Regions from separate parts of the Solibacillus daqui genome, predicted to be linked through region 1. Evidence: a T-box and tRNA genes for the amino acid it is inferred to sense, from the RefSeq annotation. Region 1 holds a T-box; the other regions hold tRNA genes.
What was found. A T-box is a leader RNA that pairs with one kind of tRNA and senses whether it is charged. The one in region 1 lies ahead of ileS (isoleucine--tRNA ligase), so its partner is inferred to be a tRNA-Ile.
Positions count from the first base shown of each region.

Region 2: it has a tRNA-Ile gene. The T-box ahead of ileS (isoleucine--tRNA ligase) is inferred to sense a tRNA for this amino acid. The anticodon was not compared.
Region 3: it has a tRNA-Ile gene. The T-box ahead of ileS (isoleucine--tRNA ligase) is inferred to sense a tRNA for this amino acid. The anticodon was not compared.

Region 1 covers NZ_CP114887.1:898,290-908,147, forward strand. Annotated here, with positions in the region: gene ftsA (cell division protein FtsA) at 1-332, shown strand, start outside; gene ftsZ (cell division protein FtsZ) at 372-1,532, shown strand; gene O7776_RS04180 (sigma-E processing peptidase SpoIIGA) at 1,724-2,545, shown strand; gene sigE (RNA polymerase sporulation sigma factor SigE) at 2,559-3,266, shown strand; gene sigG (RNA polymerase sporulation sigma factor SigG) at 3,348-4,118, shown strand; gene O7776_RS04195 (PRC-barrel domain-containing protein) at 4,185-4,424, shown strand; gene O7776_RS04200 (YggS family pyridoxal phosphate-dependent enzyme) at 4,500-5,168, shown strand; gene O7776_RS04205 (cell division protein SepF) at 5,181-5,720, shown strand; gene O7776_RS04210 (YggT family protein) at 5,743-6,003, shown strand; gene O7776_RS04215 (YlmH family RNA-binding protein) at 6,102-6,890, shown strand; gene O7776_RS04220 (DivIVA domain-containing protein) at 6,986-7,531, shown strand; T-box leader at 7,599-7,916, shown strand; gene ileS (isoleucine--tRNA ligase) at 8,003-9,858, shown strand, end outside.
Region 2 covers NZ_CP114887.1:3,874,268-3,884,125, reverse strand. Annotated here, with positions in the region: rRNA gene O7776_RS19150 (23S ribosomal RNA) at 1-1,701, shown strand, start outside; rRNA gene rrf (5S ribosomal RNA) at 1,766-1,881, shown strand; tRNA gene O7776_RS19140 (tRNA-Tyr) at 1,917-2,000, shown strand; tRNA gene O7776_RS19135 (tRNA-Trp) at 2,012-2,085, shown strand; tRNA gene O7776_RS19130 (tRNA-His) at 2,112-2,187, shown strand; tRNA gene O7776_RS19125 (tRNA-Gln) at 2,209-2,283, shown strand; tRNA gene O7776_RS19120 (tRNA-Lys) at 2,299-2,374, shown strand; tRNA gene O7776_RS19115 (tRNA-Gly) at 2,423-2,497, shown strand; tRNA gene O7776_RS19110 (tRNA-Leu) at 2,502-2,590, shown strand; tRNA gene O7776_RS19105 (tRNA-Arg) at 2,614-2,690, shown strand; tRNA gene O7776_RS19100 (tRNA-Pro) at 2,714-2,790, shown strand; tRNA gene O7776_RS19095 (tRNA-Ala) at 2,798-2,873, shown strand; tRNA gene O7776_RS19090 (tRNA-Met) at 2,894-2,967, shown strand; tRNA gene O7776_RS19085 (tRNA-Ser) at 2,980-3,072, shown strand; tRNA gene O7776_RS19080 (tRNA-Met) at 3,102-3,176, shown strand; tRNA gene O7776_RS19075 (tRNA-Met) at 3,269-3,343, shown strand; tRNA gene O7776_RS19070 (tRNA-Asp) at 3,347-3,422, shown strand; tRNA gene O7776_RS19065 (tRNA-Phe) at 3,428-3,503, shown strand; tRNA gene O7776_RS19060 (tRNA-Gly) at 3,507-3,580, shown strand; tRNA gene O7776_RS19055 (tRNA-Ile) at 3,591-3,667, shown strand; tRNA gene O7776_RS19050 (tRNA-Asn) at 3,677-3,752, shown strand; tRNA gene O7776_RS19045 (tRNA-Glu) at 3,754-3,825, shown strand; partial or broken gene O7776_RS19040 (PQQ-dependent sugar dehydrogenase) at 4,183-5,252, shown strand; gene O7776_RS19035 (GNAT family N-acetyltransferase) at 5,311-5,835, opposite strand; gene O7776_RS19030 (helix-turn-helix transcriptional regulator) at 5,947-6,138, opposite strand; gene O7776_RS19025 (DUF6773 family protein) at 6,145-6,543, opposite strand; gene O7776_RS19020 (GNAT family N-acetyltransferase) at 6,658-7,128, shown strand; gene O7776_RS19015 (HAD family hydrolase) at 7,129-7,818, shown strand; gene O7776_RS19010 (zinc dependent phospholipase C family protein) at 7,918-8,547, opposite strand; gene O7776_RS19005 (threonine ammonia-lyase) at 8,561-9,538, opposite strand; gene O7776_RS19000 (RidA family protein) at 9,552-9,858, opposite strand, start outside.
Region 3 covers NZ_CP114887.1:3,061,784-3,071,641, forward strand. Annotated here, with positions in the region: gene menD (2-succinyl-5-enolpyruvyl-6-hydroxy-3-cyclohexene-1-carboxylic-acid synthase) at 1-1,554, opposite strand, end outside; gene O7776_RS14955 (isochorismate synthase) at 1,547-2,929, opposite strand; gene O7776_RS14960 (1,4-dihydroxy-2-naphthoate polyprenyltransferase) at 3,174-4,091, shown strand; gene O7776_RS14965 (MerR family transcriptional regulator) at 4,271-5,026, opposite strand; gene O7776_RS14970 (hypothetical protein) at 5,324-5,563, shown strand; gene O7776_RS14975 (hypothetical protein) at 5,576-5,722, shown strand; gene O7776_RS14980 (NUDIX hydrolase) at 5,767-6,384, opposite strand; tRNA gene O7776_RS14985 (tRNA-Glu) at 6,471-6,542, opposite strand; tRNA gene O7776_RS14990 (tRNA-Ser) at 6,544-6,634, opposite strand; tRNA gene O7776_RS14995 (tRNA-Asn) at 6,646-6,721, opposite strand; tRNA gene O7776_RS15000 (tRNA-Ile) at 6,732-6,808, opposite strand; tRNA gene O7776_RS15005 (tRNA-Gly) at 6,819-6,892, opposite strand; tRNA gene O7776_RS15010 (tRNA-Phe) at 6,896-6,971, opposite strand; tRNA gene O7776_RS15015 (tRNA-Asp) at 6,980-7,055, opposite strand; tRNA gene O7776_RS15020 (tRNA-Met) at 7,059-7,133, opposite strand; tRNA gene O7776_RS15025 (tRNA-Ser) at 7,164-7,256, opposite strand; tRNA gene O7776_RS15030 (tRNA-Ile) at 7,276-7,352, opposite strand; tRNA gene O7776_RS15035 (tRNA-Met) at 7,359-7,432, opposite strand; tRNA gene O7776_RS15040 (tRNA-Ala) at 7,459-7,534, opposite strand; tRNA gene O7776_RS15045 (tRNA-Pro) at 7,542-7,618, opposite strand; tRNA gene O7776_RS15050 (tRNA-Arg) at 7,624-7,700, opposite strand; tRNA gene O7776_RS15055 (tRNA-Leu) at 7,722-7,810, opposite strand; tRNA gene O7776_RS15060 (tRNA-Gly) at 7,817-7,891, opposite strand; tRNA gene O7776_RS15065 (tRNA-Leu) at 7,935-8,019, opposite strand; tRNA gene O7776_RS15070 (tRNA-Lys) at 8,033-8,108, opposite strand; tRNA gene O7776_RS15075 (tRNA-Thr) at 8,116-8,191, opposite strand; tRNA gene O7776_RS15080 (tRNA-Val) at 8,202-8,277, opposite strand; gene O7776_RS15085 (MBL fold metallo-hydrolase) at 8,623-9,603, opposite strand.

The DNA of each region.
Region 1 (9,858 bases):
GTATTGTAATTTCAGGTGGGGTAGCACAGTTAGAAGGTATTGCTCAACTCGCACGTCAAATGATGCTAACGCGCGTACGAATTTATACGCCGGATTATATCGGTGTTCGTGAACCAGCATTCACAACTTCAGTTGGATTAATTCGTCATGCATACGCAGATGACGAATTTTATGGACATAGCGAGCCAGTAAATGCGATACCGTATCATACTCAACCAGCTCCTTCTAAAAAGCAAGCTGCTAATGTATCGGAGAGAGTAGATAGCGCTAATGCTAATAAAGTAAGTGTTATTGATCGCGCAAAAAACATATTAAATAAATTTTTCGATTAAGACGAAAAGTATGACGTGAACAATTAGGAGGAGAACTGTATGTTAGAATTTGAAACGGGTATGGACCAACTAGCCGTAATTAAAGTAATCGGCGTTGGTGGTGGCGGTAATAACGCTGTTAACCGTATGATTGAACATGGTGTTCAAGGTGTAGATTTTATCGCTGTAAACACAGATTCACAAGCTTTGAACTTATCAAAAGCTGAATATAAATTACAAATTGGTGGGAAATTAACGCGTGGTCTTGGCGCTGGTGCAAACCCTGAAGTAGGTAAAAAAGCAGCAGAAGAAAGCCGTGAGCAATTAGAAGAAGTATTACGAGGTGCCGATATGGTATTCGTCACTGCTGGTATGGGTGGCGGTACTGGAACTGGTGCTGCGCCTGTAATCGCTTCTATTGCACGTGATTTAGGCGCATTAACTGTAGGGGTTGTAACACGTCCATTTACATTTGAAGGTCGTAAACGTCAAACTCAAGCGATTGGTGGCATTTCTACAATGAAGGAAGCCGTAGATACACTAATTGTTATTCCAAATGATAAGTTATTACAAATCGTTGATAAATCTACACCGATGTTAGAAGCGTTCCGTGAAGCGGATAACGTTTTACGTCAAGGTGTACAAGGTATTTCAGATTTAATCGCAACACCTGGTTTAATCAACCTTGACTTTGCCGATGTAAAAACGATTATGTCTGATAAAGGTTCAGCATTAATGGGAATCGGTATTGCTTCAGGTGAAAATCGCGCTGTAGAAGCAGCGAAAAAAGCTATTTCATCTCCACTTTTAGAAACATCAATTGATGGTGCTAAAGGGGTTATTATGAACATTACTGGTGGCGTAAACTTAAGTCTTTACGAAGTACAAGAGGCAGCAGATATCGTTCAATTAGCTTCTGATGAAGAAGTGAATATGATTTTCGGTTCGGTAATTAATGACAACTTAAATGACGAAATTATTGTAACGGTTATTGCGACAGGTTTCTCTGATGATTTCATTGCGCCAAAACCACAGCCAGTTCGTCCGTCGTTAGGTGCACGTCAGCAAGCTGCGACGCATCAAACACCTCAACCACAGCCATCTACTCGTGCTCAAGAATCAGTACAACAAGAGGTTCCACGTCAGCAACAACAAACGAACTATCAACAAGAAGAAGCTTTAGACATTCCAACATTCTTACGTAATCGTCGTAATCGATAAGTTATTCTTTTAAACTAGTGCAACGCTTAAAAGCGGGGCGCTAGTTTTTTTGTCTATTTTTTGATTGCTATAACTGTCGAAAAAATTCAGAAGATTGAATAAATTGTCAAACGATTTCTTAAAATAGGTGAGCTTGTTTGACAAAAAGCGCAACCCTACATTTGCTAGTCTTATTAGCAGGAGGACAAAGCATGTATGCAGAGTGGATACTGTTATTTAATTTTCTTGTAAATGTGGCGCTTTTAAAATTCATAGAAGCAATGACTTCTTCAACGATTCCGATATGGAGATTAGTAGTAAGTGCATTTAGTAGTGCGCTCATTGCGATCGTATTTTATGGTCATATACTTAGCATCTTCTTTTGCTTTATTGTGCTTATTGGTATTGCGTATTCTTTTCGCTTCACAGCACTTTTACTGTATGGTCGCTGGCTTGTTGTAGCGACGCTATTAGTAGGCGGCTTATTAACAGCGTTGCAACCCTTATTAAGTTTAGATGCATTTTTTGTATATATTTTGCTGTGTGTTGGCATAGTATGTAGTAGTTTACTAGCATTTAAACTTGGTTGGATGAAAAAGCTACAACAAATTGTGCAGCAACGATTTATTACACCATGTACCGCACAGTTTCTTCATGAACAATGGGAGCTCGTTGCCTACATCGATACGGGCAACGAATGCGTAGAACCAATTAGCCGAGCACCTGTTCATTTTATCGCATTTGATGCGGTGCAAACATCAATGACACCTGAGTTAAGAAATGGGTTACTTGCTTGGGATGAGGCGCAGCCATATAAGTTGTCAATGTTTGCAGAACAGCATCAAAAATACATTCGAATGGTGGCCATTTCAACTGTACAAAAAACGACGACATTTGTTCCAGCATTTCGCATGACGCTTACAATTCACGAACACACTTATGTGAATCATTATGTTGTTTTTACGAAAAGTGCGACAAAGTTTCCACAAAGTGCACATCTAATTGCACATGTTTCTGTTCTAACCAATTCATAAGGGAGGCTCGATATTGTTACAAAAACTAAAATCATGGATTGTTAAACTATTTAGCTATTTTACGAAAAAAGGGACATACTATATAGGAGGACATGATTCATTGCCAATTCCATTAACACGAGAAGAAGAAGTTGTTGTCGTTGAAGCTTTTATGAATGGGGACTTACACGCGAGAGATATGCTGATAGAACGTAATTTACGTTTAGTTGTTTATATTGCAAGACGTTTTGATAATACAACGACACCAATCGAGGATTTAATAAGCATTGGTTCGATCGGGCTAATTAAAGCAATTGAAACTTTTAATTTAGACAAAAATATTAAGTTAGCGACTTACGCATCTCGCTGCATTGAAAATGAAATTTTAATGCATTTACGTAAGACAAGCCGCATGAAGGGGGAAGTGTCTTTTGACGAACCGCTCAATGCTGATGCAGATGGCAATGAATTATTACTGTCCGACATTTTAGGGACAGAAGAACATATAATTACAATGGATGTTGAACGAAAAATTGAACGCCAGCATATGTTTATGGCGATCAATCAATTAACACCACGTGAAAAATATATTATGGAGTGTCGCTTTGGTTTAAATGGCAAAGAAGAAATGACACAAAAGGAAGTGGCGGATCACTTAGGTATTTCTCAGTCATATATTTCGCGTTTAGAAAAGAAAATTATTTTAGATTTACGTGAATATTTAAATGAACCTATTGCGTAATACTGGCTAATTTTGGCGTGCATAGTGTAACTAATTCCGGACAAACTGATGTTAATCATGAAGTTCGAAAGGTGAAATGCTATGCGGACGAAAGTAGAATTATGTGGTGTTGATACTTCAACCTTACCAGTTTTAAAACCGGAGGAAATGAAGCAATTATTTATTCGATTACAACAAGGAGAGCTGTATGTACGTGACGAGCTTGTCTTTTGTAATTTACGGCTTGTGTTAAGTATTGTAGGACGTTATGCGTATCGGGGAGAACAGGCAGATGATTTGTTCCAGGTGGGCTGTATTGGCTTATTGAAGGCGATTGATAACTTTGATTTAAAGCATAATGTGCGTTTTTCAACGTACGCAGTGCCGATGATTATGGGGGAAATTCGCCGCCATTTACGTGACCATCATGCTTTACGTGTATCACGTTCACTACGAGATATTGCATATAAGGCGATGCAAGCAAAGGAACGTTATATTGCTGAGCATTTACGTGAACCGACAATTGAGCAGCTAGCACAGGAAATTGAGATGAAAAAAGAGGATGTGCTATTTGCACTTGATGCGATTCAAGATCCGATGTCGCTGCAAGAACCGATTTACTCGGATGGCGGCGATGCCATCTATATGATGGATCAAATTAGAGATAAAGTAACCGAAGAACAATGGGTAGGTACGATTTCGCTACAAGAGAGCATGAAGCGTTTGAATAGTCGCCAAAAGATGATTATTGAAAAACGATTTTTCCTCGGCGAAACACAAACTGAAATTGCTCAAAGCTTAGGGATATCACAAGCACAAATTTCTAGATTAGAAAAAAGCGCGGTTGAATTATTACAGCGTGATTTTCGTTAAAGTTTTTGAAAGAGGGACTGTCCGTGATAAGGGCTGTCCCTTTTAGTTCATAGAAAGGATGGGAACATGAGATTTTCTTCTGTACAGGAAAAGGAGATTATTGATTCTGTTAGTGGGAAATTTATCGGGTATATTGTAGATGCAGAAATTGACGAGGCGCGTGGAGAAATAGTAGCACTAATTATTTCTGCACCAAAAAAGTTTTACCACTTATTTCAAGGGGAAGAGACAGTTAAGAAGATAGCCTTTAGTCATATACTCACAGTAGGAAAAGATGTTATTTTAGTGAAAACGCATGATGAATAGGTCAGCCTATTCATTGTAAATTGCCACTACGCTTGTTACAATGTAGGAAACTACTGTAGTAAAGTTGGGAAAAAAGTGGCTAAAATCGAAAACAATCTAGAAGTTATTCAACAACATATAGAACAGGCAAAGCAACGTGGAAAAGTACAGCAGCAGGTAAATATTATCGCTGTGACAAAAGAGGTAGATGTAGCGCGCACGAAAGAGGCTATTGCTGCCGGCTTAACTCATTTAGGGGAAAACCGTCCAGAAGGTCTCGCAACTAAATTACAAACAATTAATGCAAAAGTTTTGTGGCATTATATCGGTTCATTACAAACTAGAAAAGTAAAGCAAGTAATCGACCAAATTGATTACTTGCATTCATTGGATCGTTTAAGTTTAGCACAGGAAATTGAAAAAAGAGCTTCAAAAAAAGTGAAATGTTTTGTACAGGTAAATGTTTCGGGTGAAGATTCAAAGCATGGCCTAACGAATGAGCAAACAATAGAATTTGTAAAACAATTAGAGCAATTTTCGAAGATTGAAGTAGTTGGCTTAATGACAATGGCTCCTTTTACTGAAGATGAAACCGTCATTCGTAATGTGTTTAAACAATTAAAACAATTGCAACAACAAGTGTCCGAGTTAAACATTCCGAACGTACCTTGTACAGAGCTTTCGATGGGGATGTCAAATGACTATGAAATTGCAGTCGAGGAAGGCGCAACATTTGTCAGAATAGGAACGGCTCTTGTTGGCTAAGGAGGATGTAATATGAGCATTAAAAATATTTTTGATAAATTCTTTTATTTAGAAGACATCGAAGAAGATCAAGCTCCGGCTCAAGCGCAAGCAACGCCATCAAAGCAAGTTCCTAAAGCGACACCACAAGAAGCATATTATCAAGAGGCAGTTCAAAAACAACAAACACAGGTGATTCAAAACCGTATGAAGAAAGAACGAAAAGTAACTCAACAGCGTAATGAAGTAATTATGCAACCTAACATTCAAAATAGTAATAATGTTGTAAGCCTTCAAGCTGCAGCATCATCTAAAAATTCAAAACTAGTATTAATAGAGCCACGTGTTTATGCAGAGGCGCAAGATATAGCTGAGCATTTAAAGCAAAGACGTGCAACAGTTGTGAATTTACAGCGCATTGACCGCGATCAAGGAAAGCGAATTATCGACTTTTTAAGCGGAACAGTATACGCTTTAGGTGGAGATATTCAACGTATCGGTAATGACATTTTCTTATGCACACCAGAAAACGTAGAAGTATCCGGAGAAATTTCGAATTTAACATTCGAATAATTTTTAGTAGAGAGGTAATATAATGATTATTTTTGGAGTTATTAGTACAGTATTTCTTGTTTATCGATATATGCTGATTGGTTACATATTAATGTCTTGGGTGCCAGCGCTACAAGAATCTGCAGTTGGTCGTTTCCTAGAGCAAGTATGTGAACCATATTTAGGCTTTTTCCGTAAGTTTATCCCACCAATTGGCATGATTGATATTTCACCGATTGTTGGTTTATTCGTGCTATATTTCATTGAGCGCGGCGTCTTTAATGTTCTAAGTTTTTTACTATAAACGATTAAACCCCTACACTTCAAACATGTTGGGGTTTTCTTTTCAATTTGGGCATTAAATGGAATACAACACTGAACATAATAGAAAGTAGGCTTAATATGGAGCATTTAATACAGCATTTTCGTAAAGATGAGCAGCCATTTATCGAACAAGTTGTCGGTTGGCAACGCGAGGTAGAGGACCGTTATGCTCCAAAACTAACGGATTTTTTAGATCCAAGGCAGCGCTATATTGTCGAATCGGTAATTGGTCAAAATGCCGACCTTCTTATTTTTACGGCAGGTGCCTTTGAAGAAGCAGAACGCAAGCGTATGCTCATTGCCCCATCCTATTTTGAACCAACAGAAGACGATTTTCAAATTGGTGTCTATGCGATAAACTATCCTGCAAAGTTTGTACAATTACGTCATCCTGATGTTCTCGGAGCATTATTGTCAATTGGATTAGACCGTAGTAAGTTTGGGGATATTCGCTTGGCAGAAAATACAGTGCAATTTGCTTTAGCATCTGAAATTTCTGATTATGTACGTGCTAATCTATCGGGTATTGGGAAAGTGAAGGTACATGTTGAACAAGTCAATTTAACAACCTCGCTTATTCAAAATGAGGAACAGTGGGTTGAAAATTCTTATACGGTGTCTTCTATGCGTTTAGATGTTGTCTTAGCAACTGTAGCTAGTATTTCACGTCAAAAATCACAAAATTTGATAACGGCAGGCAAAGTAAAAGTAAACTGGACTGTGCGTGAAGCAGTGGCATTTGAGTTACAAGAGGGCGATATTGTATCAGCAAGAGGATTCGGTCGCATGAAGGTTATTATGACAGAAGGACGTACAAAAAAAGATAAAATACGCTTACAAGTAGGACGTTTAGAGCAAAAAGCATAGGTTTCGAGGATTTTTTAAGAAAACATGATGTTATTCGATTAAGAAACGTTTATAATGTGTTGTAACAATGTACATGTAAAGGAGAGTAGAACGATATGCCATTATCACCTCTTGATATACATAATAAAGAATTTACACGTGGCTTCCGTGGCTATGCAGAAGACGAGGTAAACGAATTTTTAGATCAAGTAATCAAAGACTATGAAATTATTTTGCGTGAGAAGAAAGAGCTAGAAGATCAAGTACAAACAATGATCGAAAAAATGAATCATTACAATTCATTGGAAGATACATTGCAAAAATCAATCGTTGTCGCGCAAGAGGCTGCTGATGAGGTACGTCGCAACTCTCAAAAAGAAGCAAAATTAATAGTTAAAGAGGCAGAAAAAAATGCTGATCGTATTATTAACGATGCATTAACAAAAGCCCGAAAAGTAACAATTGAAATTGACGAATTAAAAAAGCAATCGAAAGTGTTCCGCAACCGCTTCAAAATGTTAGTAGAAGCACAATTGGATTTATTAAATACAGGCGATTGGGATCATTTATTAGAATATGAAGTAGATTTAACAGATATTCAAGACCAGCACCGTTCCGATGAAGCTGAAGCTGCGTCAACAGATAGTACTCCATCCTATTAAGGAAACGTACTTGACATTTCGCGGTGTGATTTCTATACTGAAGAATAATGAAATGATATGCAAAACGCATAAAGCTTTGATGGAGACAGTACATTTGGCATTGCCGCTTAGCGATTCGAGGATAGTGAAAGCTCGAACCAAACAAGCTAAATCGAAAATCACTCCTGAGCTAAATAGCTGAATGAAGTTAATATGCCCCTGGCAGATGTCACAGATTTTTAAAGGAAGTTTTTTGAGTGAACTCAAAAAAATCTGGACAAAAGTTAGCCGAGGCGTAATTGATTAAGTAAGCTATTTCGTATCACACGACGTTACAGTGTCTAATGAGGCGAATATTTCGCGAAATTAGGGTGGTACCACGAGACTAATGCTCCTCGTCCCTTTTACTGGGATGAAGGGGCTTTTTTATTTTGAAAAGCAGCTCTCCCTAGTTCGAGCATACAACTTCAATAAATTTAGGAGGCTTTTTACATGGTAGAGTACAAAGAGACGTTATTAATGCCAAAAACAGATTTCCCTATGCGCGGGGGCTTACCGACTAAGGAACCGCAAATTCAAGCACAATGGGATGAAATGGATATCAACAAATTAGTAATGGAGCGCACGGAAGGTCGCCCAGAATTTATATTGCATGATGGACCTCCTTATGCAAACGGTGATATCCACGTAGGGCATGCATTAAATAAAGTAATTAAAGATATGATTAACCGCCAAAAAACAATGTCTGGTTTTCATGTGAACTATGTGCCAGGTTGGGATACACACGGTTTGCCAATCGAGCAAGCGTTAACGAATAAAGGTGTTAAGCGTAAAGAAATGTCAATTGCTGAGTTCCGTGAGCTTTGTGAAAAGTATGCGTACGAGCAAATTGAAAATCAAAAAGGTCAATTCCGTCGCTTAGGTGTACGCGGAGACTGGGAAAATCCATACATCACATTAAAGCCTGAATTCGAAGCACGACAAATTGAAGTATTCGGCAAAATGGCGGAAAAAGGCTATATTTATAAAGGCTTAAAACCTGTATATTGGTCACCATCTTCTGAGTCAGCATTAGCAGAAGCAGAAATCGAATACAAAGATGTTGAATCATATTCAATCTACGTAACATTCGGCATTAAAGATGCAAAAGGTGTCGTACCTCAAGATGCAAAATTCGTTATCTGGACAACAACACCTTGGACAATTCCAGCGAACTTAGGGATTTCAGTGAACCCTGAATATACGTATGTTGTGGCTGAAGTTGCGGGTGCAAAATACATCGTAGCAAAAGAATTACTTGAAAAATTATCAGTAACATTCGGTTGGGAAGATGTACAAATCGTTCAAGAAGTAAAAGGGCAAGAGCTTGATTTAATCGTAGCAGAGCACCCAATTTACAAACGTGATTCATTAGTGATGGTTGGAGAGCACGTAACTTCAGATGCTGGTACTGGCTGTGTACACACAGCACCAGGTCACGGTGAAGACGACTATAACGTTGGTAAACAGTACGGCTTAGAAGTTTTATCACCTGTAGATAACGGCGGTTGCTATACAGATGAAGCACCAGGCTTTGAGGGCTTATTCTATGAAAAAGCAAACCCTATCGTAATCGAAAAGTTAAAAGAAGAAGCGGCATTACTAAACGTTTCAAAGTTCACCCATTCATATCCACATGACTGGCGTACAAAAAAACCAGTTATTTACCGTGCAACACCACAATGGTTTGCATCGGTAGAAATGTTCCGTGGCGAATTATTAGAAGCGGTAAAAGCGACAGAGTTCACACCTGCATGGGGTGAAACACGTCTTTACAATATGATTCGTGACCGTGGTGACTGGGTAATCTCTCGTCAACGTGCATGGGGTGTGCCAATTCCGATTTTCTATGCAGAAAATGGCGACCCAATCATCACACCAGATACAATCGCACACGTTTCTAAATTATTCCGTGAGCACGGTTCAAACATCTGGTTCCAAAAAGAATCAAAAGAATTATTACCAGAAGGCTTTACACATGAAGGTAGCCCGAACGGTAAATTTACAAAAGAAAATGACATCATGGACGTTTGGTTCGACTCAGGTTCATCACACCAAGGTGTGCTTGTGGAGCGCGGCATGAAATACCCAGCTGACCTTTATTTAGAAGGTTCTGACCAACACCGTGGCTGGTTCAACTCTTCATTAATTACATCTGTTGCAATTAATGGCTATGCACCTTACAAAGGCTTATTAACACATGGTTTCGTACTTGATGGTGAAGGCCGTAAAATGTCGAAATCATTAGGGAATACGATCGATCCACTAAAAGTAATGGAGCAATATGGTGCAGATATCCTACGTATGTG
Region 2 (9,858 bases), 1.1 Mb from region 1:
GTGGTAGGAGAGCGTTCTAAGGGCGTTGAAGTCAGACCGGAAGGACTGGTGGAGCGCTTAGAAGTGAGAATGCCGGTATGAGTAGCGAAACATGGGTGAGAATCCCATGCACCGTATGACTAAGGTTTCCTGAGGAAGGCTCGTCCGCTCAGGGTTAGTCGGGACCTAAGCCGAGGCCGATAGGCGTAGGCGATGGATAACAGGTTGATATTCCTGTACTACCTCCCCACCGTTTGAGAAATGGGGGGACGCAGTAGGGTAGGGTAAGCAGAGCGTTGGTTGTCTCTGTTCAAGCAGTAAGGTGTGTGCGTAGGCAAATCCGCGTACTTTAACATTGAGCTGTGATGACGACTCCGTATGGAGGAAGTTCCTGATCTCACACTGCCAAGAAAAGCCTCTATCGAGGTGGGAGGTACCCGTACCGCAAACCGACACAGGTAGTCGAGGAGAGAATCCTAAGGTGTGCGAGAGAACTCTCGTTAAGGAACTCGGCAAAATGACCCCGTAACTTCGGGAGAAGGGGTGCTCTGGTAGGGTGTATAGCCCGAGAGAGCCGCAGTGAATAGGCCCAGGCGACTGTTTAGCAAAAACACAGGTCTCTGCAAAACCGTAAGGTGACGTATAGGGGCTGACGCCTGCCCGGTGCTGGAAGGTTAAGAGGAGTGGTTAGCGCAAGCGAAGCTGCGAATTGAAGCCCCAGTAAACGGCGGCCGTAACTATAACGGTCCTAAGGTAGCGAAATTCCTTGTCGGGTAAGTTCCGACCCGCACGAAAGGCGTAACGATCTGGGCACTGTCTCAACGAGAGACTCGGTGAAATTATAGTACCTGTGAAGATGCAGGTTACCCGCGACAGGACGGAAAGACCCCGTGGAGCTTTACTGTAGCTTGATATTGAATTTTGGTACAACTTGTACAGGATAGGTAGGAGCCAGAGATCTCGGAGCGCCAGCTTCGAAGGAGGCGTCGGTGGGATACTACCCTGGTTGTATTGAACTTCTAACCCATGCCCCTTAGCGGGGTAGGAGACAGTGTCAGGCGGACAGTTTGACTGGGGCGGTCGCCTCCTAAAAGGTAACGGAGGCGCCCAAAGGTTCCCTCAGAATGGTTGGAAATCATTCGTAGAGTGTAAAGGCATAAGGGAGCTTGACTGCGAGACCTACAAGTCGAGCAGGGTCGAAAGACGGGCTTAGTGATCCGGTGGTTCCGCATGGAAGGGCCATCGCTCAACGGATAAAAGCTACCCCGGGGATAACAGGCTTATCTCCCCCAAGAGTCCACATCGACGGGGAGGTTTGGCACCTCGATGTCGGCTCATCGCATCCTGGGGCTGTAGTCGGTCCCAAGGGTTGGGCTGTTCGCCCATTAAAGCGGTACGCGAGCTGGGTTCAGAACGTCGTGAGACAGTTCGGTCCCTATCCGTCGTGGGCGTAGGAAATTTGAGAGGAGCTGTCCTTAGTACGAGAGGACCGGGATGGACACACCGCTGGTGTACCAGTTGTCTTGCCAAAGGCATCGCTGGGTAGCTATGTGTGGACGGGATAAGTGCTGAAAGCATCTAAGCATGAAGCCCCCTCAAGATGAGATTTCCCATTACGCAAGTAAGTAAGACCCCTGAAAGACGATCAGGTAGATAGGTTCGAGGTGGAAGTGTGGCGACACATGTAGCTGACGAATACTAATCGGTCGAGGACTTAACCACATGTTTACGAAAATCAATGAACCGTTTATCCAGTTTTGAAAGAACAATCTTTCAATTTAATAAGTGAAGTGATGATGGCAAAGAGGTCACACCTGTTCCCATACCGAACACAGAAGTTAAGCTCTTTAGCGCCGATGGTAGTTGGGGGTTTCCCCCTGTGAGAGTAGGACGTCGCTTCGCTTATTTTTTTAATGCTTCAATAAGTATTTTATGTCGGAGGGGTAGCGAAGTGGCTAAACGCGGCGGACTGTAAATCCGCTCCTTAGGGTTCGGCGGTTCGAATCCGTCCCCCTCCACCATTTTTATTTTTAGGGGCATAGTTTAAAGGTAGAACTACGGTCTCCAAAACCGTCAGTGTGGGTTCGATTCCTACTGCCCCTGCCAATTAATTAAACAAAATATTTATAATGGCGGTTGTGGCGAAGTGGTTAACGCACCTGATTGTGGTTCAGGCATTCGTGGGTTCGATTCCCATCAGTCGCCCCATTTAAACAAAATTGAAATCTTTGGGGTATAGCCAAGCGGTAAGGCAACGGATTTTGATTCCGTCATGCCCTGGTTCGAATCCAGGTACCCCAGCCATTCTCTTTTAATAAGGAGCCATTAGCTCAGTCGGTAGAGCATCTGACTTTTAATCAGAGGGTCGAAGGTTCGAGTCCTTCATGGCTCACCAGTTTTATAAATTTCAAATACTGTCAGAATAAAAAATTCTAAGCATTTTGCGGAAGTAGTTCAGTGGTAGAACACCACCTTGCCAAGGTGGGGGTCGCGAGTTCGAACCTCGTCTTCCGCTCCAAAATGCCGGGGTGGCGGAACTGGCAGACGCACAGGACTTAAAATCCTGCGGTGAGTGATCACCGTGCCGGTTCGATTCCGGCCCTCGGCACCATTTTTTTAAATAAAAAAATTTTAGCGCCCGTAGCTCAATTGGATAGAGCGTTTGACTACGGATCAAAAGGTTATGGGTTCGACTCCTGTCGGGCGCGCCATATATATTTTTCAAATGACAGATCGGAATGTAGCTCAGCTTGGTAGAGCACTTGGTTTGGGACCAAGGGGTCGTAGGTTCGAATCCTGTCATTCCGACCATTACAATGGGGCCTTAGCTCAGCTGGGAGAGCGCCTGCCTTGCACGCAGGAGGTCAGCGGTTCGATCCCGCTAGGCTCCACCATTTATTTTAATAACAATCATGGCTACCTAGCTCAGCTGGCTAGAGCATTCGGTTCATACCCGAAAGGTCGTGGGTTCGACTCCCTCGGTAGCCATTTTAATATGTCGGAGGTATACCCAAGTCTGGCTGAAGGGATCGGTCTTGAAAACCGACAGGCGGGTAACACCGCGCGGGGGTTCGAATCCCTCTACCTCCTCCATTTTAATTGAATAGTTAAATTCCTATTATCGCGGGGTGGAGCAGTGGTAGCTCGTCGGGCTCATAACCCGAAGGTCACAGGTTCAAGTCCTGTCCCCGCAACCAAATAGTGTAGTGATTAGTAGCTACTGAGGTACGAAGTAGATACCAACAAAATAGAACTCGAGAGAACTATAACAAAATATGTTTCTTATTATCGCGGGGTGGAGCAGTGGTAGCTCGTCGGGCTCATAACCCGAAGGTCGCAGGTTCAAGTCCTGTCCCCGCAACCAAATGGTCCCGTGGTGTAGCGGTTAACATGCCTGCCTGTCACGCAGGAGATCGCCGGTTCGATCCCGGTCGGGACCGCCATTTGTGGGTTTGTAGCTCAGTTGGTAGAGCATTAGATTGAAGCTCTAAGTGTCGGCGGTTCGATTCCGTCCAAACCCACCATATGCGGGTGTAGTTTAGTGGTAAAACCTCAGCCTTCCAAGCTGATGTTGTCGGTTCGATTCCGATCACCCGCTCCAGTTTTTTAGAGGGCCTATAGCTCAGCTGGTTAGAGCGCACGCCTGATAAGCGTGAGGTCGATGGTTCGAGTCCATTTAGGCCCACCAAAGTATTATTCCGAAGTAGCTCAGTTGGTAGAGCATCCGGCTGTTAACCGGCAGGTCGCAGGTTCGAGTCCTGCCTTCGGAGCCATGGCCCGTTGGTCAAGTGGTTAAGACACCGCCCTTTCACGGCGGTAACACGGGTTCGAATCCCGTACGGGTCATTCATAAGCGTGTAGCGATTGCTACACGCTTTTTTTTTATAATAAGGGAATTTATAGATAGATAATTGCATTAACAATGTAACTAATTAAGTTTGACTATAGAGTGTAGCTCGGTAAATAAGTGAATTAAATTAAAGAACGAAAGCAGTCATAAAGGGGCTACTTTCGTTCTTTTTTTCTGTTAAAGAAGCAGGCTCATATAAATTTCATTTACAAATCGACCATGGATCAATAGGGAATCTCGTTTGACCCCTTCTTGCATAATGCAGTAATGATTAGCGGTAGAAAGAAGCATTTGAACAGGTAAAAACCAATACTAAGCTAAGTAATAAAATGATGTTAGTTGGAGGACTGCTTTTGAAAAATCATTTGTTAAGAATTACACTGCTTATTTTATTAGTCACGGGATGTAAAACAAATGGTAAGGAACAAATAGTAGAGGAAGCAGAACAGCCAAATAACCTAACTGCTGTCGAAGTAATCGCAGAAAACCTAAAGGCTCCGTGGGCAATTGAAAAGCATAAAGAAACCTTTTATATAACCGAGCGTACAGGAGCGATTGTAAAAATTGAGGCTGATTCTATGTCGCGTTAGAATGTGAAGCTTGAACAAACGCTTTCTACTGCTGCAGAGGCTGGGTTACTTGGCTTTGTGTTAGCACCGAATTTTTCAAATTCCAATGTAGCATTTGCGTATTACACATATGAAATGGCCGATAAACAGTTGAACCGTGTAGTATTGTTGCAGCTTGATGATGAAGTTTGGTATGAGCGAAAGACACTAATAGATGGGATTCCCAGTGGAATATATCATCACGGGGGGCGCTTGAAAATTGGGCCAGATAATAAGCTATATGTAACAGCAGGGGATGCATCCAATCCTGAGCTTACGCAAAATAAAGAGAATCTTGCTGGGAAGATTTTGCGTATGAATTTAGATGGCCCGATTCCAGACGATAATCCATTTAAAAACTCATATGTATACAGTTATGGGCATCGCAACCCGCAAGGACTCGTTTGGTCGACTGAGGGAGTAATGTATGCAACGGGGCATGGACAAAGCGCGAATAATAAGTAAATGAAATTAAGGTGGGCAAAAATTATGGCTGGCCCATTATTGAAGGAATAGAAAAGCAAGATGAAATGATGCAGCCATTATTCACATCAGGGAAGGACAGTACTTGGGCGCCGTCGGGTATGGCTTATGATCGTGATGTACTTTATGTGGCAGCTCTAAGAGGAACAGCACTACTAGCTTTTGATTTAAAAACAGATGAAGTGCATGAAGTTGTCAATGATGTTGGCCGGATTCGTGACGTATGGATTGAAGAGGATATGCTGTACTTTATTACGAATAATACCGATGGACGTGGGCAACCAGCTACGGGAGATGACCGATTGTATCGTATGAAGCTTATAGGTGAATAAATGATATTACATTAAATCCGCGCAATTGAAGATGGTTATATGCGCGGATTTTTCCGTTTTACAATGTAATCCAATATCTTCGTGTTAATTTTTGATCACCTGGATCAACGCGTTTGTCTTCTAATAAACCGCCATTGTTCTCAATTACTTTGTAGGAAGCAATATTATCATCTGTACATGTAACGAGGACTTTTTGTAAGCCGAAATTTTTGGCTTCTTCTAATGCCAGCTTTAACATTTCTGTTGCGAGTCCTTGACGACGTTTGCTTGGGGCAACGGAGTATCCGATATGCCCGATATAATTAAGCAAATAATCATTGAGCTCTTTACGGAAGTTAAGCATGCCGACTACGTTGTCATTGTTGTCTATCGCAATATATTGCTCTGCAGGCATATAACCATTTTGAACAGTTTCCCAATGGCGATTTTTTTCAATTTGATCAAGCCATTGTTCTATACTTTCGGCAAAAGCAATTTGTGAACTGCCCTCAATACCGCTTGGGTTATAAGGAAATTCATTTTTATAAGCAATAAGTTGAGACTCGTAAGCTAAGCTAGGGTGGATAAGCTGAATAGATGCCATATATATTTCTCCTTTTGATTTTTTTATAAAGTTATTCAATTTTAATATTTATGTAATAAAATGTAAACAAAAATCAGCCTATCTAAAAGTAATGATAGACTGTTTTTTTTACTATGCCCAAAATAATTCATCGAGTGTTTTATTTAACGTTTTACAAATCGCGATACATACACTGAGTGTCGGATTGTATTTGCCAAGCTCGATTAAGCCGATTGTTTGGCGCGTAACCCCAACTTTTTTAGCCAGTTCCTCTTGTGACAAGTCCATCTCAATGCGAGCCATTTTTAAACGTACATTTTTCATTTCATCTCACCACTCATCTTCATTATCTTCTAGCATTTTAGCATTAATTTGCTTACTTTTATTAACGGCGGATTGATAGCTAATAAATAAAAATAGGGCTAAAAATGGTGCATAGATTACTAATGAAATTAAAAACACCATAAAGAAATACTCAATAGCCTGTGCATTATTGTCTGTGTAGTTGATGGCACTATTTAATGCCATAGCTAGCGCGATTACGACACCACAAAGGATGCCAATTACGACTGTTTTTGTGCTATAGCGATATTTGCTGTTGGCATCATATATTTCAACCTCTTCTGATATAACGCCACTATACATTCCACGAATACTATAATAAATACCACATGTCATTAAAATAATCAGTTCAGTTGCTATATGCTCGAAACCACCGCCTTTATATATGTCATTAAGTAATGTATTTTTTGCTTCAGATATTCATTGAAATGGGTTATTTTGTATTTAAATTAGCATTATGTTATTTTTATACATATAGAATTCATATAGGAGGTTATGAAAATGCTTGAGATAATAAAGAATGTTACAGATGAACAGCAAATTATCAAGGTAATTCATGCAGCATTTAAACGTTATGAACATGATTTGATGCCGTCCAGTGCTTTAGCTGAAACGGCAGCTACAATTGAACAAGAGCTTGAAAGTAATGTGTTGATATGGGGCGCAGAGATTCATGAGCGGCTTGTTGGAGTTGTAAAAGTTACACGCTATAAAGATCATTTTTATTTTTCAAGATTGGCAGTATTGCCTGAATTTCAAGGGAAGGGCATAGCGAGTGCGCTCGTGAATTTTATTGAAAAGCTGGCAGTACAAGAGCAGATTCCATATGTACGCTGTAAGGTCCGTAAATCGGAAGTGAATAATATTAGGCTGTATAAAAAACTCGGGTTTCGCATTTCAAAAGAGGAGGTAACGACGAGCTCTCTAGGTTTTGTGATGGAGACGGTGACGATGGAGAAGGAGGCTAAATAGATGAAGGCGATACTGTTTGATTTAGATGGTACATTATTAAATCGGGATGCATCAGTAAAAGTTTTTGTGGAAAAGCAATATGAACGTTTACATAATTATGTTGGGCATATACCAAAGGAACAATATACTGAGCGTTTTATCGAACTGGATCAGCGCGGTTATGTTTGGAAGGACAAGGTGTATGCTCAATTAGTACAGGAATTTGCGATTACGAATATAACGTCAGAGCAGTTATTAGAAGACTATTTACATGAATTTAAATATAGCTGCGTAGCATTTCCAAATTTAATAGAACTGTTAGAAGCGTTAAAGAAAGCGCACTACAAATTAGGCATTATTACAAATGGTTATGGTCAATTCCAAATGGACAATATAAAGGCATTACAAATCGAACATTATTTTGATGTAATTTTAGTATCTGAATGGGAAGGAATGAAAAAGCCAGATGAGCGCATTTTCTTAAAGGCTGTAGGACAGTTACAGGTTACACCTTCAGAAAGTGTATTTGTTGGAGATCATCCTGAAAATGATGTGAAGGCTGCAAGGCGCATAGGGATGAAGGGCGTATGGAAAAAGGATGACCAGTGGGATGACGTTTTGGCAGATGCAGTTATAGAGGATTTGCTTGAATTATTACCCGTACTCGAAAAAATTAGAAAAACACATTTCGCGCCAAATAACACAAAATGATGTTGCATCTTTGTGGATTTCCTTGAATAATTCATACTTAGCTATCAACTAAAAAAATGAGCCACTAAGCAAAGTTTATGTTAGTGGCTCTATAAGGTTTTAGCAATTTACTCTAGGCGTGTTGCTCTGTTTTTGCTGAATCATATAAATGCACTTTTCAACGGACGTTTCAATATAGCCGATAATTTGCTCCAATGTGAATACATTTAGAGTGGTATGAAGATTACCGACTTTATCGTTCATGTCTTCGATGACATACCGAGCAAAATGCATCACTTCGTTTGGTTGCACTTCATCTAGCTTTAGTAACTGAGCGTCGTTTGTTAGATGGTTGATGAGTCCATCTTTTAAATTATAGTAATGAATAAGCTTTGTATTGAGTACTTGGAAATCCTGATGATATAGCGGGAGTACTTCGGCGTTTGTCTCAATACGATTTTTTAACCAAGGTAGATAGAAACCTTGAAGCCAATACTCATCCGCAATAAGATGTGCAAAATAGCCAAGAATAAAGTCATTGGTAGCATGTCCGTTATATTTTTTAATGAATGATTCATAATCAATCCTACGTGTATAATCCTCATGCTTTCCAGTATAAAAATGAGACGCTTCTTTATTTGAAGAAGCATCTGCTGCAATGCCACCTAATATAAATTCTGTTTTATTTGTAATGTGTAAAGCATCAGCCACTTTATAAGCGATAATGGCATGCATAATTCTAGATCCCATGATGTCACCACCCCTAGCAGTTTACCTGAGAAAACTTTGCTGTATCTACAATCAATCCTTGCACATTTTCAAGGTCAACATTGCCACCAGATATAAGTGTGACGATATTTTTCCCTTGCATGTTGAGCTTATTATAGAGAACGGCTGCGACAGTTGTTGCGCTTGAAGGCTCAATCAGTTGCTTTGTGCGCTCGAGTACAAAGCTAAAGGCCATGCGAATTTCGTCTTCACTTACGAGAACAAGATCATCTAAGTATTTCGTTAGCACTGGGAATGTTAAATCACCAGGTTGGTTTGTACGTAATCCATCTGCAATCGTGTTCGTTGCAGAAATCGCAGTGATTTTTTTGTTTTGTAGTGATAGGTATGTGTCATTGGCAAGCGCGGGCTCTACCCCAATTATTTGAATAGCAGGATTCGTTTCTTTTATGGCAGTTAAAATACCTGAAATTAAGCCGCCACCACCAATTGGCACAACAATGGCGTCGATGTTATGAAGCTGTTGTAAAATTTCAAGCCCTACTGTTCCTTGTCCCGCCATAATAAGCGGGTCGTCGTAAGGGGGAATATAAATGCCGTTTTGCTCGTTGGCAATTTGCATTGCTCTAGGTAGACGTTCAATAGATGTAGTCCCGCACTTTTCAACTTGCCCATTATAGCCGATGATGGCGTTAATTTTGCACTGGCTGGCATTTTCAGGCACAACAATTGTTGATGGGACGCCGTATTTATTTGCCACGTAAGCTACGGCTTGTCCGTGATTGCCTGAAGATGCCGTTGTCACATGCTGTGCACCATTCTCGACTGCATGAATGACCATATTGCTAGCCCCGCGTATTTTAAATGAGCCTGTTTTTTGTAGGTGTTCTGCCTTTAAAAAAAGTTGATTTCCGCATAACTTCGATAGCTGTTCCGATTGAAGAATCGGTGTCTCATAGACGATACTTTGAATACGCTGTCTAGCATCTTGAATATCTTTTAGTGTAATCAATTATTTCACTCCTTTATTTAATGGCGATTATAAAATCGATTTCAACTGGTGCGTTGCTAGGAAGGGTTGCAACGCCAATAGCAGTACGCGCATGGCGGCCTTTTTCACCAAAGATTTTCTCGAGTAGCGCAGAAGCCGCGTCAAGCACTTTTGATGGCTCGTAAAAGTCAGGTGCTACCTGAACATAGCCTGTTACTTTAAGGATATGTTCGACCTGATCGAGTGAACCAATCTGTGCCTTTAAGCAGCTAAGGCCTTTTAATACACAGTATTCAGCGAGTTCACTTGCCTGCTCGATTGTAACGTCTCGACCAACTTTA
Region 3 (9,858 bases), 1.9 Mb from region 1:
ATACATTGTTGCTACTTGCTCGAACGTCAATGCAGTCGGAGTACCGAATAATTCCTCATAATGCGCTTCTACTTTCGCTTGTGGTAAGTATGAGAAGATACCTCCACCATCATTATTTAAAACGATAACCGTTAGATCACAGTCTTGATAGCGACTTGCGACAAAGGCATTGGCATCATGTAAAAACGCTAAATCACCAATTAATAAATACATTTTACGATTCGCTCGACCATTACTAAAGCCAAGTGCTGTCGACGTGACACCGTCAATTCCGTTTGTACCACGATTCGCAAACACTTGAATATCATTATTCAGAACAGGTAAAAACGTATCAATATCACGAATTGGCATACTGCTACTAACAAAGATGTCTGAGCCTTCATGTAAGCTTTCTAGCATCAACTGAACATAGGCCCCTTCATCATTCGCTGTTTGACCATACTTCGCAATTACATCTGCCGCTAGTAAATCCGCCGTTTTCCAAAATTCAATATATGCAGGCTCTGTCTCAACATGGCTTATTTCGATTTCACTTAACCACTCACCAGGTAAGGCATGAATAAAGTGCGTCGAACTATGCGTTGAATCACGGAACATCGGGTCTTCATCGATCACGATGTAATGCAGCGGATTCGATTGTGCAATAAACTGCATTAAAAATTTGGATATAGGCTGTGCGCCAAAGCGAATAACTGTTTGCGGACGAACATTGCGTTTAAAGCGTTCGTTTTTCATTAACGCATCATATGTAGTAATCGCGAATACTTGGCAATCTTCTGGCACTTCGGTACGTAAATTCGATAAGCTTTCAATCATCACAGGCCATTTCAGCTCACGTACAAAATTCCATAGAGCCTTTGTATCTGTCCCTAGCGGTAGCTCGCCAACAATGATAATCCCGTTTTTCGTTTGCTCAATAATTGACGTAAATTCTGTTAGCGCTTGTTTGGATGGTGTTAGATCATTAGTAAAACTTTTAACAAAACTTGCACGCGGTAATTGCGTTTTAAAATCAATGACTAACGGCTCACGAAACGGGATATTTAAATGCACTGGTCCAAATGGTGCTGTCGTTGCAATCGTAACCGCACGTACAGTATGACGCTCAATATACGGCAAGGTTTGTGGTGCCTCATCCGGAATCGGGAACTCCGCCGACCATTTGACATTTTCACCATATAAACGGACTTGGTTAATCGTTTGCGGTGCACCGACTTCACGTAATTCATGTGGACGATCTGCAGTTAGTACAATTAATGGCACACGTGCATATTTCGCTTCAACAATGGCCGGATAGTAGTTGGCTCCTGCTGTTCCAGATGTACATAACAAAACAACGGGTTTTGCCGTCGCCTTTGCTAAACCTAATGCATAAAAACCAGCTGCGCGTTCATCAACTTGACGGTGCAAAGTAAGTTCTTTTGTTGAAGCAAAGGCATAGGCAAGCGGTGTTGAGCGCGAACCTGGACTGACAACAACTTGCTCCACCCCTGATGCAACAAGTGACGCGACAATTTGGTACACATAATTTGATAACACTTCACGTTCATTCATGCAATTGTCCCCCTAGAGCTCGTAGCATTGGTCTGAATTTCACGAGCGTTTCTTCGTATTCTGACTGCGGATTTGAGTCAGCAACAATGCCACCACCCGCGTATAGATAAGCTTTATCTTGCACAAGAGCTGCTGAGCGAATCGCAACTGCAAATTCCCCATTGCCATCTGCGTCTAACCAACCAATTGGTGCCGCATATAGCCCACGGTTCATCGGCTCATATTGACGTATAATGTGCATGGCCGCCTCACGGGGTACGCCACCTAGGGCTGGTGTTGGGTGTAAATGCTTCACAAGTTGTAAAATCGTTGCGTCGTCATTGAGTTGTCCTTCTACTGGTGTGTATAAATGCTGAATATCTCGGATTTTTAATAGCTTCGGTCCATTCGGAATTTTGACGTCACGACAATTTTTTTCAAATGTATCTGTAATCATTTCTACTACATAATGATGCTCACCACGATTTTTCGCATCATTTAGTAAGCTATTGCCCAACGCTTCATCTTGTTCGGCTGTTTGTCCGCGCTTAATAGACCCAGCAACACATGATGAAAACGCGCGTCCGTTATTTACCTTCACTAGACGTTCAGGTGATGCCCCGTAAAACAACATTTCCTCATGCTCCAAACCAAATAAAAAGCTTTCTGGCTGTTCATGTACCACATGCGATAAAATTTGTGGAGAAGTAATTGCTCCCTCAAATTGCAATGCTAAAGAACGCGCAATGACAACCTTTTGCGCCTCATTTGCTTTAATTAAAGTCGTTACTTGGTCAATTGATTGCAAATATTCTTCTTTAAAAGGTTCTGCATAGCTAATCATCGTTGGCTTCGTATAGGTTTTTACTTCTTTCACCTGTGCAGCATGAATCAGTTCGTCACGTTCTTTACGTAGCGTTTCAAATGTTTGTGCACTATTTGTTTCATTTGTAATTAGATTGATCGTTACAAACGCTTGATCATTACGAATAACTAATTGATGCGATGCCACTGTAAAATAGCTTTGTGGAAATTTCGCCCATTCACCAGCTACTTCGTTTTGTGGGTCAAATGTAAAACCACCAAACAAAATCGGTTGTAGGTGTTGGTCTTCTTGCACTATTTGACTTGTTAACTGTTTCCACTCGCTTTCCACATGGTCAAAACGCTTTGTTCCTTTATTATTTTCAATTTTATAGGCATGTCCTAAACCGACTAATGTGAATGTTTTCTCACGATTTTGCCAAAAATTACGTTTCCCTTTATATTTCGCCTCGCCTGCAGCAAAGAATGCCAGTGCCGATAAGCGACTAACTTCGATTGTTTCCATATAAAAAATTTGCTTTGAATTCGAGCCTACTTCGATTTCAGTGGCATTGTACCACTTGTGTTGCATGAAAATTCCCTCCGTCATGTTGCAAATTCACTAGTATGATGCAAGTTGCGTTTTTTATTTCAAAAACACGTTTTATCTTTTAAATATTTGCTCATTTCATTTGCGTTCGTTCTATAAATAATGCCTTTTCTATCATACCATTTTTCGTACGAACGTTACATGTATTCACACTCTCCTCTGTTCTTTTTGTTTCTTTTTCGATACAATAATGAAAGATTGTTTTCAAGTTAGGAGAGTTTTTACTATGACAAAAGTCATTGAAGCGGACAAAGGCTTTAAAGTTTGGTGGCATTTGACACGCCCTCATACATTAACCGCCTCTTTTGTTCCTGTACTTTTAGGAACAGCGATTGCCCTTGCAATCAATTATGAAACGATTAATTTTGGGCTGTTTTTGGCCATGCTTATCGCAAGCATGCTAATTCAAGCAGCAACAAATATGTTTAATGAATACTACGACTATAAGCTCGGTTTAGACAATGAACATTCCGTTGGTATTGGCGGGACAATTGTTCGTCATGGCGTAGCACCAAAAACGATTATGATTATCGCATTTACGTTTTACTTCATTGCGATGCTATTAGGAATATACATTTGTGCGATGACTTCTTGGTGGCTAGTTGCAGTTGGACTCGTATGTATGCTAATTGGTTATCTTTACACAGGTGGACCTTATCCAATTGCTTATTCTCCCTTTGGTGAGCTTGTATCAGGGGCAGTAATGGGAATGGGCATTGTGTTAATTGCATTTTTCATCCAAACAAAAGAGGTTACAATAGAAGCAGTCCTCATTTCAGTACCAAGTATGATTTTAGTTGGGGCGATTATGCTATCGAATAATATTCGTGACATCGTCGGAGATACGGAAGGCGGACGTAAAACGATGGCCATTTTAGCTGGGCGTCATAACGCAGTAACGATTTTAGCTACGTTCTTTATCGTTTCTTATTTATGGATTATCGCTTTAGTCATCTTCACCCCATTATCAGTTTGGGCATTACTTGTGTTATTAAGCATCAAAAAACCCATTCAAGCGATTAAATTATTCCGCGCAAAAGAAAAGCCATTAGAAGTTATGCCTGCTATGAAATATACGGCGCAAACAAATACGATTTTTGGTTTCCTTTTAGCAATTGGACTATTAGCTTCATATTTTTTATAACAACAAAAGCTGTTCAGGGCGTCTCTTATTACGCCTTGAACAGCTTTTTAACTTACTTCAGTAGAAAAAGTTGAACTCTAAAACAAGAGCTCCGAGCTGTAATTACTGCTTGTTCATATGAAATCCATCTTTGGCTATTAATCCATTATTGCCCTTATCGAGGTAATTAATTATTTCGCTTATAGTTTTGCATAAGCAACAATGGCATCATATAAAAATTGTGTCGCCCCTTGCCCAACGCGGCTATCATAATAATTTGTAAATCGCTCATCATAAATATACATTTGAGCCAAGCCAACATGCGCTTCTTTCGTATATTTCGCCCAATAAAAGCTTAACCAGCGTTTATGCAGTTCTGCAACTTCCATTGCAATTTCGGTTGCTGCATCACCGCTTGCTAACGCTTCCTTTAATCGAGCAAATAGTTGCTGCTCGAGCTGTTGTACTGCCTCATATTGTGCCTCTGTCATTTGCTTTAATTTATTATTGCTTGCTTTAACCATTTCCTCCCCATATTTCTCACGGATTTCTTGCCCGTAAGCTTGTTCATTATCTTCAATTAACTTATTTTTAAATGCTTCAAATTTTTGTTCATTTGTCATCGTTATTTCCCCTTCCATTGTTTGAATCGTTTTTTCAATTGTTTCAAGTAGACCATCTAAATAATTTCTCTTTTGCTCCAGTAGCGCCTGTTGATTTATTAACGCTTCTTTCACGTTAAAGTTATTATCCTCGAGCAACGCTTTAATCTGCTCTAACTTAAAATCCAGTTCACGATAAAACAAAATTTGCTGTAAGCGGTCAATATCACATTGATTATATTGACGGTAGCCATTTTGCTCTACCATTGAAGGCTTTAACAAACCAATTTCATCGTAGTATCTGAGTGTGCGTGCACTCACACCCGATAGTTTTACTAACTCATTAATAAGCATGTCATCACCCCTATGTAGTACTATAAAGTGTAACGTAACGTAAAGGTCAATACGAAATAATAATTTATTTTTGTACTTTTTTATACACTCCATTCTCTTATAAATAGAAGAGGAGAAAGGTAAATGAGTTACAAGTACCACAAGAGCTTGAACAACGCTTGCACAAAGCATTAGCAAAACAGCCAACAAACAGACCGAACATTTACAATTCTGAGGGATTTCGTCTTATATGCAGATGATAGAGCAATACCAGTAAATCAAAGTAGTATGCGCAGCTCATTACTTGGTAGCTATTCCATGGAATTATTATTCGATACGATTCCGCCTGACACAAAAAAACTCGAAATAAAGCTTGAACCATTTTATTCGAAAGAAAAAATCAACTTGGTTGTCCCATTAACACCTGTACTAGAAGGAATTATCGGCCCTAAAGAATTACAAATTTTAAGTATTTCTAAACAAAATGACTATACAGAATTAACCATTCGTTCCGAAGCAGATGTGATTTACGATAAGGTGACGCTCCAAACAACATAAGGCTCCGTACCATTGCAAACAACTAAAGGTTTTTACGATGACGGCAGCTCGACCCGCACTTTACTATTTGAAACAACAGATGAAGCAATTAAGCTAATGATAGAAAATATGTACTTCCTCGATCAACAAGACGATACAATCAACATCCCGTTTATCTAACAAAAGCACAGTCATGAAGTTGTTTATTTCATGACTGTGCTTTTTTATTTCATCAATGCTTGAAGCTTATCAGTAAATGGTTTTAAATAAATTTGAGGGAGTGCTTGCATATCAGCTAAGCTAATTTCCTGACTACCACTCACTTTTTCATCTCCCTGATAATAATAGCCTGTCACCAATGCACTAGTAATGGTGCCATTAGATAAATTAAAGAAATCCTGCAACCTCATATAATACATGCCATCTAATTCTTCTCGTTGAATTTGAAATGTATTCAATCCATTTGTTATTTCATAAATAAACACATTCGCAAACTCATAATCTTTAATATTTTCATTTTGTATCTTATAAGGAATGACCCCTAATGCTTTTAGATCTTCAAAAGCTATATTTATCCCCAATTCCTCATGCAGCTCTCTCACACCATCTAAAACCGTTTCTGTCGCTAATAAATGCCCTGCTGCTGTTATATCAAATTGATTTGGATAATCTTTTTTCAACTTACTGCGCAATTGTAAATAGATTATCCATTCATCTTCTATTTTTTCTATTACCCAGCACTGAAACACTTCATGCCAATAGCCCTTAGCATGTACTTCGTCACGTATTGCTTCACCAATCTTATGATAATGTTCATCAAAAATTGCCAAGCGTTCTATCATCTGACTCACCGCCTCTTTAATTATGCGTATTAAAAAACACTAAGTACTATTGAATGTACTTAGTGTTTTCTTGTTTTACTTATGTATGACCCGTACGGGATTCGAACCCGTGTTACCGCCGTGAAAGGGCGGTGTCTTAACCACTTGACCAACGGGCCGTGGCGGAGAATGAGGGATTTGAACCCTCGCGCCGGTTACCCGACCTACACCCTTAGCAGGGGCGCCTCTTCAGCCTCTTGAGTAATTCCCCTTAAATAAATATGGCTCCGAAGGCAGGACTCGAACCTGCGACCTGCCGGTTAACAGCCGGATGCTCTACCAACTGAGCTACTTCGGAACGTTTTATATGGTGGGCCTAAATGGACTCGAACCATCGACCTCACGCTTATCAGGCGTGCGCTCTAACCAGCTGAGCTATAGGCCCTCTTAAAAACTGGAGCGGGTGATCGGAATCGAACCGACAACATCAGCTTGGAAGGCTGAGGTTTTACCACTAAACTACACCCGCATATGGTGGGTTTGGACGGAATCGAACCGCCGACACTTAGAGCTTCAATCTAATGCTCTACCAACTGAGCTACAAACCCATAAAAAATGGCGGTCCCGACCGGGATCGAACCGGCGATCTCCTGCGTGACAGGCAGGCATGTTAACCGCTACACCACGGGACCATTTGGTTGCGGGGACAGGACTTGAACCTGTGACCTTCGGGTTATGAGCCCGACGAGCTACCACTGCTCCACCCCGCGATAATAAAAAACTCAATTATTCAATTAAAATGGAGGAGGTAGAGGGATTCGAACCCCCGCGCGGTGTTACCCGCCTGTCGGTTTTCAAGACCGATCCCTTCAGCCAGACTTGGGTATACCTCCGAGTTAAATATGTGATTACTGGTGGACCTTACAGGACTCGAACCTGTGACCGGACGGTTATGAGCCGTCTGCTCTAACCAACTGAGCTAAAGGTCCTTAAGATGGCTACCGAGGGAGTCGAACCCACGACCTTTCGGGTATGAACCGAATGCTCTAGCCAGCTGAGCTAGGTAGCCAGGATCTTTATTTTGGTTGTCTTTTATGGTGGAGCCTAGCGGGATCGAACCGCTGACCTCCTGCGTGCAAGGCAGGCGCTCTCCCAGCTGAGCTAAGGCCCCATTATAATGGTCGGAATGACAGGATTCGAACCTACGACCCCTTGGTCCCAAACCAAGTGCTCTACCAAGCTGAGCTACATTCCGTAATCTGGCGCGCCCGACAGGAGTCGAACCCATAACCTTTTGATCCGTAGTCAAACGCTCTATCCAATTGAGCTACGGGCGCGCTATACATATTAAAATAAAATGGTGCCGAGGGCCGGAATCGAACCGGCACGGTGATCACTCACCGCAGGATTTTAAGTCCTGTGCGTCTGCCAGTTCCGCCACCCCGGCATTTTTTGGAGCGGAAGACGAGGTTCGAACTCGCGACCCCCACCTTGGCAAGGTGGTGTTCTACCACTGAACTACTTCCGCAAAATGCTTAAGATATTTTTTATCTGACAGTTATGAAATTAAATGGTGCGGGTGAAGGGAGTCGAACCCCCACGCCTTGCGGCGCTAGATCCTAAGTCTAGTGCGTCTGCCAATTCCGCCACACCCGCTAAAGCAAATTACTGGTGAGCCATGAAGGACTCGAACCTTCGACCCTCTGATTAAAAGTCAGATGCTCTACCGACTGAGCTAATGGCTCTCTAAAATGGTGCCGGCGAAAGGAGTCGAACCCTCGACCTACTGATTACAAGTCAGTTGCTCTACCAACTGAGCTACACCGGCATTTTAGAAATGGTGGAGGATGACGGGCTCGAACCGCCGACCCCCTGCTTGTAAGGCAGGTGCTCTCCCAGCTGAGCTAATCCTCCTGGGTAATATTGTTACATTTCGTAAGTGACCTTTCTCTTAAGGACAAGATTTATAATATCAGTATTCATAAGAAAATGCAATGATTTTTTGAAAACTTTTTTAAAAAATATATTTTTTTCAAAAATCCCCATCAAATGACCTTGTTAACCAATGAAAACGATTTCTTAGTATATCGAAATTCTAATATGATTATCCATTTTTTTCAACAGTTGTTTTTCATTTTTATAAAAAAATTTATGCTCTTCGTTATTTAATTATATGTAAAAATTCGAAAAATACTGTTGGCTCAACTAGTAGATATAGATTCTTACCATAAGAATCTATATTTTTACATTAACCCAAATTCAAACACAACGAAATGTTATTTGCCCGTTTCGTTGTACTCTTTCCACAATCCCTAAAATTTCAGCATAATTAACATAGCCAATTACTTCCGAAAAAATAAGCGTAGGCATCGTATGCATTAAATTACCATAAAGAGCATTCGCCAGTTTTAAGACTGACTCATTGCCTTGTTCAATCTGTTTTGCAATTCGCTGCACTTTGTAATCAATCTTCGCGATATTTAATTGGGCTACCTCAGAAAAATTAGTAAATATCTTTTCATGACCAGCAAATACCGTTGAAATTAATAATTTCTGACATTGCTCAATTGATTGACGATGCTGTAATACTGTTGGAAGCAATAATTTCCTTGAATCAAAGTCAATTAATGCATTTGTCGACCCCTTTTCGATAATTAAATCTCCCGTAAACAACCAGCCTGATTCTTCATCATATAAAGTTATTGAGTCCAATGAATGCCCTGGCGTTTCCAAAACTTTTAATTCTCCAACATAATCATTTGCTTGAATTGGCTCAATCACAGACTTTATACGCAATCCACCAGCATCATTTAGTGTTTGCTTCATTTTCTCTATACGGGACGCCATAACATGTGTACAACCATAGTGTTCATATAGCTCTTCAAAAAATTGAATTTTAGTCTGCTGATAAGTTGTTGTCAATGCTAGCCTCTCTAATGCAAGTGGATGTGCGAATACCGGAATTTGCTTTTTTCCAATAATTTTATTGACCATACCAATATGATCAATATGGTGGTGAGTCAAAATGATTTGATCAATATCCATTATGTTTAAATCATATGCAGCAAGCTGTTCATCAAAAAACACTTCATATTCGGCTGAATCAATTCCTGCATCAATTAATGTTAGCTTATTTTGGTGTTCAAATAGGTAACAGTTAATATTATTCATTTGTCCGTATTTAACTGGATAAATAATTGGATATACTTTTTTAGTATTATATTCAAAAACTGCACTCACCTTTATGCCTCCTCTATTTCATCAAATTAAATCTATTATAATTTCTCGAATACTATTTGATTATTGAACAAAAATATATCATTTCAAAATATCTTTGAAGGGATACTTTTATGGCCGCGTTTACATCAATAATTCAGCCATTTGTATCAACTCAACTCTTACATAAATTCTGACCAAATTTTACACCTGTTGCTTATATTAAATATAACGGGCTGGAAGCCATATTATTTAACTACCCAAACTACAATGAAAATT